2 regions of the Lysinibacillus sp. FSL M8-0134 genome follow, and region 2 is predicted to be linked to the other one. Evidence: riboswitches for the same ligand, from Rfam matches in the RefSeq annotation. Region 2 holds a riboswitch; the other holds the start of a gene.
What was found. Region 2 has a riboswitch for cobalamin ahead of cobT (nicotinate-nucleotide--dimethylbenzimidazole phosphoribosyltransferase). Riboswitches for the same ligand answer to the same signal wherever they lie in the genome.
Positions count from the first base shown of each region.

Region 1: it holds a riboswitch for cobalamin, as region 2 does, so the genes downstream of both, MKY49_RS20790 (ATP:cob(I)alamin adenosyltransferase) here and cobT (nicotinate-nucleotide--dimethylbenzimidazole phosphoribosyltransferase) in region 2, are expected to answer to the same signal.

Region 1 covers NZ_JBBPAJ010000002.1:196,951-200,369, forward strand. The annotation lists gene MKY49_RS20780 (tyrosine-protein phosphatase) at 1-670, opposite strand, end outside; gene MKY49_RS20785 (ABC transporter substrate-binding protein) at 806-1,756, opposite strand; gene MKY49_RS20790 (ATP:cob(I)alamin adenosyltransferase) at 1,740-2,297, opposite strand; cobalamin riboswitch at 2,462-2,659, opposite strand; gene MKY49_RS20795 (hypothetical protein) at 2,753-3,307, opposite strand; gene ytvI (sporulation integral membrane protein YtvI) at 3,397-3,419, shown strand, end outside.
Region 2 covers NZ_JBBPAJ010000001.1:1,130,045-1,133,463, forward strand. The annotation lists gene MKY49_RS05475 (hypothetical protein) at 1-109, opposite strand, end outside; gene MKY49_RS05480 (DMT family transporter) at 368-1,222, shown strand; cobalamin riboswitch at 1,264-1,439, shown strand; gene cobT (nicotinate-nucleotide--dimethylbenzimidazole phosphoribosyltransferase) at 1,529-2,584, shown strand; gene MKY49_RS05490 (trimeric intracellular cation channel family protein) at 2,638-3,243, opposite strand.

The DNA of each region.
Region 1 (3,419 bases), on a different contig from region 2:
TAGCATCCAATGCTGCTTGTAAATAATCTTCACGAGCAGACATCAATGCATAAAATTGCTGTAATTCTTGTTCATTATACTGATGCTGAATAGCTTGAGCCATTTTTTCCACCATGGGTTGTAAGTGTATATTAGTGTCTAGGTAGTCTTCCATGATTGTTTCCTCTGGTACATCTAAAGCTAGTAAAATCAGGGCGCCTCCTATACCTGTTCTATCTTTTCCAACTGCACAATGGTGAACAAGACCTAAATTATCAGGATTTTGAATGGTTTTCATTAGCTCCTTAAATGAGGGATTATTAAAAGGCATTTGCGCATAAAAATTTCGGAACATTTCGGGGCTTACTACTTTATAAAAATCTTTACCACCAGCATTTGTGGGCATTTCAAAAGCATGATTACCCTTTGCTGGTATTTGAATATATCGAGCATGTGAGAACACGGGGTTAGGATTATGCTGTGCTTCCTTGTTGTCACGGTAATCAAAAATAGTTTTAATACCTAACATTTCAAATCGCTCTTTATCTGCTGATGTCATTTTAGCAAGTGCTGCAGAGCGGTAGAATAAACCCTTCTTTACAATACGTCCATCCCTTGTCTTATATCCCCCCATATCTCGGAAATTATAGACTGCCTCAAACGGAATAACCTGTGTATCTAACTGTTCCATTCACTACCCTCCCTAAATTATTAAGCATTCTTACCTTTATTCTATAGAACAAATTAAATTAATTCCAATTTTCACGCTAGGTAATAACTAACCATATAAAAATGGCTAGCCGTTAGATCAGCTAGCCTTGAATTGTTATTTAAATAACTCTGGATACACAGCTTTAGCTACTAATTCTACTGCTTCTCCAATACGTGGACCAGGACGATTAGAGATATCAGTATCAAGAGACTGTACAGCTTTATCTTGAATAGCTTTCACAGTATTCCAACCATCACGTGTCAAAATTTCCCCTATAGGATCTTCTGTATAGTTTACTGTTGTTAATATAACCTCTGGATTTTTCGCAATAACCTCTTCCTCAGACACTTGCGCCCAATTGTCTAAATCAGCAAAGACATTCTTAACATTGGCTGCATTTAATATTTCTTGCTGGAAAGTTCCAGCGCCTGCCGTATAAATATCTGGCTTAGGACTAATCTCTAAATAAACATTTTTCGGTGCTTTTACTTCTTTCACCTTTGTTTGTACTTCAGTAATTTTCGCTTTAATCTGTTCGTTTAATTCATTTCCTTTATCTTCAACACCCATTACAGCAGCTAGTTGTTCAATATCCCCATAAACATCATCAAATGATGTGGCAGATTCAATAACAAAAACTTTCAGTCCCGCATCTTCTAATGGTTTCAATGCATCCTTAGAGCCAATTGTGTAAGCAATGACCACATCTGGCTTTAAGGCTATAATGCGTTCACTATCGAAATTCTGAGAATCAGATACTCGTTCGATTTTTTGTGCTGCTTCTGGATATGTGTCATACTCTGTTGCTCCTACGATTTTCTCACCAACACCTAGTGCAAATAAAATCTCCGTATTACTTGGTTGTAAGGAAACAATAGTTTTTGGTACTTCTTTAAATTCTACTTCTACACCACGATCATCTGTTACTTTGTAGGTTGTTTGTTCAGTTTGTTGCGTATCCTGTGAAGCCTCTTTATTTTTTGTATCTTCTGAGGTACCACAACCTGCTAAAACTAATATTAGTACTAGCACTGATAGCCATTGGAAATTAAATACTTTCTTCATTCTTACTCTCCCTTTTCTTTTTCATTGGATAGGATTTACTAATAAACGGTATTTCAGCTATACCTGCTTGGTGATTCATATAGACTGCCATGACAAAGCATACATTTGCTAACAAGCCTAAGTAGTCGAAAAGGATAGCTGGTACCTCTCGTTCCTCTGAAACCTTATGTAATGTACGATATGATTTTTTGGCTTCACTGCGGCAAAGATGTAAAGCAGCAGCAGCCTCTGTGCCCTGAGGTAAAACAAAACTTTGTATTTCTTCCTTCACATGACGAACATAAAAGTCATAGCGTTCGCTTAACCAAGAAAGATCTTCTTCTGTTACTGCTAGCTTTCCTCGGACTGAACCATTGACATGGTAAGCCATAGGTAACATAAGCAGCAAATCATCTACGACAACTTGTACATCCTCCTTTTTTACTGCAGCTAATGCAACCCCTAGATGTGTTGTGAGACTATCTGTTCGAATCTCATAATCAACCGTTGAAGCCTTTTCACGCATAAACGGATAACAAGAATAACGTGCATCCTTTTTCACTTGATGTACCCCCTTCCCATTTTGATAAATTCTTACATGAACGATAGCATAAAAAAACGCCGCTCCTTTAAGCAAAGGAACGACGAAAATAACATAATGATTGCCAATTACTATGACATTACCTATGTAATTTGCCGTATATCCTCCTAGCTTCCGAAGAGTTGTTATACGTTCAAATAAAGGTCGGTCTCCTGGCTTGTACAGTTCATTAATGAATTTTAATGAGCTATAAAGAACCTTCCCATCTCCTTGGAGACAGTGGTATATCTTTATAATGGCTGTACTTACAGTTGCGGAAACAGCTTCGGTTTTTCACCGAATTCCCGATTGTGCTAGTTAGCACCTTTATTCTGCAAGAATATTTCATTTGTAAAGCAGTTTACCATATATTAATAGGAAAAAACAGTTGTACTCCAAATAGAAACTTTACATCTGTACAAAAAAACACCATCTCGCTACTTTGAACGGATGGCTGCCTTATATTTCTTTTTGTGTTTAACTTCGGGCTCTTCATCAATTAAGCGGTGTGCAATAGCTATTAATTTAGAGTCATTCGTTTCATCATAAAGCTTTTTAAAAGAAATAATAATATCATAGCGAATAAGAGAGGGATGCTTTTCATCCAAACAGGTTTGAAATCTCTTAGCTAGATACGAGACAACTAAGTCTCTTTGTACTTGACCTGCTAATCCAATTTTCCAAATAGCTTGTAACGCGTTCCTCGCCGTGGCAAATCGCTCATCATACGTCACAGCCCAAATTTTCAAAAAATCTTCCAATACCCTTTCTTCTGGATCACTTTTTGCGGCTAAGGCACATAAAATTTGTGCAGCACGTGCACGAGCATGTCCATCTTTGTATGTAAGTGCTTGTACAAGCTGTTCCCATACTGCATATGTCCAATCTACGGGCTCCTGCATAATTTTCATTAGTTCCTCGTAAGATTCATATTGAATATCGTGGTCACGCTCTGTTAGATTACTAAAAAGTTGCAAAATCTCTTTTTCCATAATTTATCCCTACCTTTATTGATTCAGAACGTAATAAAATTTGATTTATGGTACACTTAACTTAATTTTTTCGCAAAGAAGGTGAGTTTATGAATAAATTTAATGCTAGGAA
Region 2 (3,419 bases):
CGTCGATGTCCATTAATAACTGATTAATTGGTTTTACGAGCTGGGCATACAGGCTATCATGAGTTTCACATGTTTCAGCAATGGCGTTTCTTAATTCTTTTGCATTCATCGTATCTTCTCCTTTTTCATCATTTAGATTATTGAATAATTTACCTCATTTTTTCAAAGACAAACTCTCCTGAATTTTCAGAAATATGTTATGATAACATGAAATGAAGGAGGGATTTTGTATGTTTCGATCAATAGCACCCCCAACAATGTCTTTACAGTAGAATCTACTGTTTAGGCATCCGATAACTGATTGCTCATTCTTATTAGATTCTACTGTATAGGCTCAAACTATATGCGTAGAAAGTAGGAATTTTTAATGAGCGGAAAATTAGCATTTGTATTATCTATGGTTATTTTTGGTGCTGTCGGTGTTTTTGCAAGGTATATTCCTTTAGCTTCTAGTGAGATTGCCTTTTGGATGAGTGGCATTGGTGCTTGTTTTTTACTACTAATTTTTATTTATAAAAAGGAAAGCTTTGCAAGAAGCGCTATTGTCCTGAATAAATGGCCGTTATTAATTTCAAGTGTTGCTTTATGTGGAAATTGGATATTTTTATTTCAGGCGTATAAGGAAACGACCATTGCTAATGCTGCCCTAAGTTATTATTTTGCACCCGTATTGGTCATCTGTTTATCGCCTATTATTTTAAAAGAAAAGCTAGTTGCAAGAAAAATAGTTTATGTTGGTGTAGCACTTATCGGTCTTTTTTTGATAATGCAAAGTCAGAACGCAGAAAATAGTGGACACTTAATTGGTATTGTCTATGGTCTGATTGCGGCATGCTTTTACACCCTACTAACATTTACAAATAAAAATATTCGCGGGTTAAAGGAACCACATAATACGATTATCCAACTCTGTTTAGCTGCATTTTTCCTCAGCCTCTATATTGTAGGAACGACGGGTTTTCAGGTGATGCAAATAAATTTTGCTTCTATTCTATTACTCATCGTATTGGGCATTGTCCATGCAGGTATAGGGTTTTATTTATTCTTTTTAGGCATGTCACAGCTAAAAGGTCAAAGTATAGCTATTCTTAGCTATATTGATCCACTGACATCATTAGTGATCTCCACGATGATTATTGGAGAAAAAATGACGCTGCTACAACTAATAGGAGCCATTCTCCTATTAGGCTCCACATTACAAAGTGAAATCGAAAAAGTGTAAAAGGGTTTGACAGGAAGAATAAGCTGTCGTAGATTTAAAGTAATTTAATAAAAGCATTAGGTGCCCAAAGGGGAGAATAGGGAATAAAGTGAAAATCTTTAGCGGACCCGCCACTGTATAAGGGAGTTCTATAGTAAATACCACTAGCGCGTTGCTGGGAAGGTGCTGTGGAATGTTGAACTTGAGCCAGGAGACCTGCCTATTTGCTTTAAAAGGTATGGATGATGGAAAAGTCTGTAGTTTATTTGTTGTGACGATAAACTACAGGCTTTTTCTTTTTGTCTTAAAAGGAAAGGAGAAATTATCATGCAATTACTACAAAACACGTTACAAAACATCCAAGGTGCTGACATGAAAACGAGGGAGCAAGCAAGAAAGCGTATAGATGCTCTCTGTAAGCCCCCTGGTAGTTTAGGAAAACTAGAGTCCATTGCTGTGCAGCTTTCTGGGATAACTGGACAATTATATCCGCTCGTTGATAAAAAGGTCATTATTGTCTGTGCTGCTGATCACGGTGTTTGTGAAGAAGGTGTAACCACGAATCCACAAGATGTTACGGTCTTTCAAACATTAAATTTCCCTCAAGGTGGTACAGGCGTTTGTGCAATTGCAAACATTACCAATGCCAAGGTTGTCACAGTAGATGTAGGGGTGAAAGAAGAGATTCCACACGGTGCAGGTGTCATCATCAATAAAATAAAGTACGGTACAGACAATATGGCAAAAGGACCTGCCATGTCTAAAGAGGAAGCCATTCAAGCAATTGAAGTAGGAATTCATGTGGCGACAGAGGAAATAGCAAAAGGGGCTAATGTACTTGGCACAGGTGAAATGGGCATTGGTAATACAACACCTAGTGCTGCTATTTTAGCTGTATTGACTGGATGTGATCCAATTGAAGTAACAGGGTTTGGGGCAGGTGTAGGCAATGGTGGCATTGCTCATAAAGCAGCGGTTATTAAAAAAGCTATTGAGGTCAATCAACCAGACCCTCAAGACGGTTTAGATGTATTAGCTAAAGTCGGGGGCTTAGAGATAGGGGCCATGGCTGGTATCATACTAGGGGCAGCTGTCCATCGTAAGCCGGTTGTGATTGATGGTTTTATTTCAACTATTGCCGCACTTATCGCATATAAGCTTGAACCGAAAGTAAAAGATTATATTATCCCTTCCCATGCTTCAGAGGAACCGGGTGCTAAAATTGCCGCAGCGTTACTCGGCATTGAACCAATGCTACATATGAACATGCGCTTAGGAGAAGGCTCTGGTGCCGCCTTAGCTTTTCCCATTTTAGATGCAGCCTGCTCCATGATGAACAATATGGTGACGTTAGAGGAAGCGATGCAACTATTAGCTAAATAAAAAAGGAATAAGCCTGTATAGTTCCAATACTATTTGGGCTTATTCCCCACTCATTATGCTCGATTTAGCTTACGTAAAGGCAAACGCCATTTCATCATATAGGAAAGAATGCGTAACACTGTGATGATGGCGAATAAAATATAAAGGAAGATGTCTCCTGTAAACACTTCAAATCCAATAATTAGCCCTGCAAGTGCAGCCCAAACACCATACACCTCATCTCGTAGAACTAATGGTTTACGTCTAGCCAATAAATCACGCACAATGCCGCCACCCGAACCAGTTAAGACAGCAGCTACTATCACAGCACTAATAGGCATATCTAGTTTCACGGCATACAACGCACCTTGAATTGCAAATGCTGATAAGCCAATCGCATCTGTGAAGTTACCCCAACGATGCCAATGCTGAATCAAATGATGAGGGAAAATAAAAAATATAGTAATCGCTGCTAACGCAATTTGAAACATCATATCCTGCCCCCATAAGGTCGTGACAGGTAGTCCGATAAGTAAATTTCGAATAGCCCCCCCGCCAAAAGCAGTTACAATTCCGAGTATATAGACACCGAATAAATCGTATTCTTCTTCCATGGCAATAATTGCCCCAGAAATAGCAAAGGCAATTGTTCCGATAATACTAAAAACCTCCCAAGCCATTCCTTTCACCCCTTCTAGTAATAAATAAACTTCTTTTTATGTTAAAAGACTTTTCTTGAAACAAAATCTATGGATTTATGAGCCAAATTCAGTCATTAAACACGCTTCTTGAAACAAGTCCGCACATTAGCTTAGCGTAAAATGCGCTTAGAAACAATAGGCAAGTTTTGCAGGTA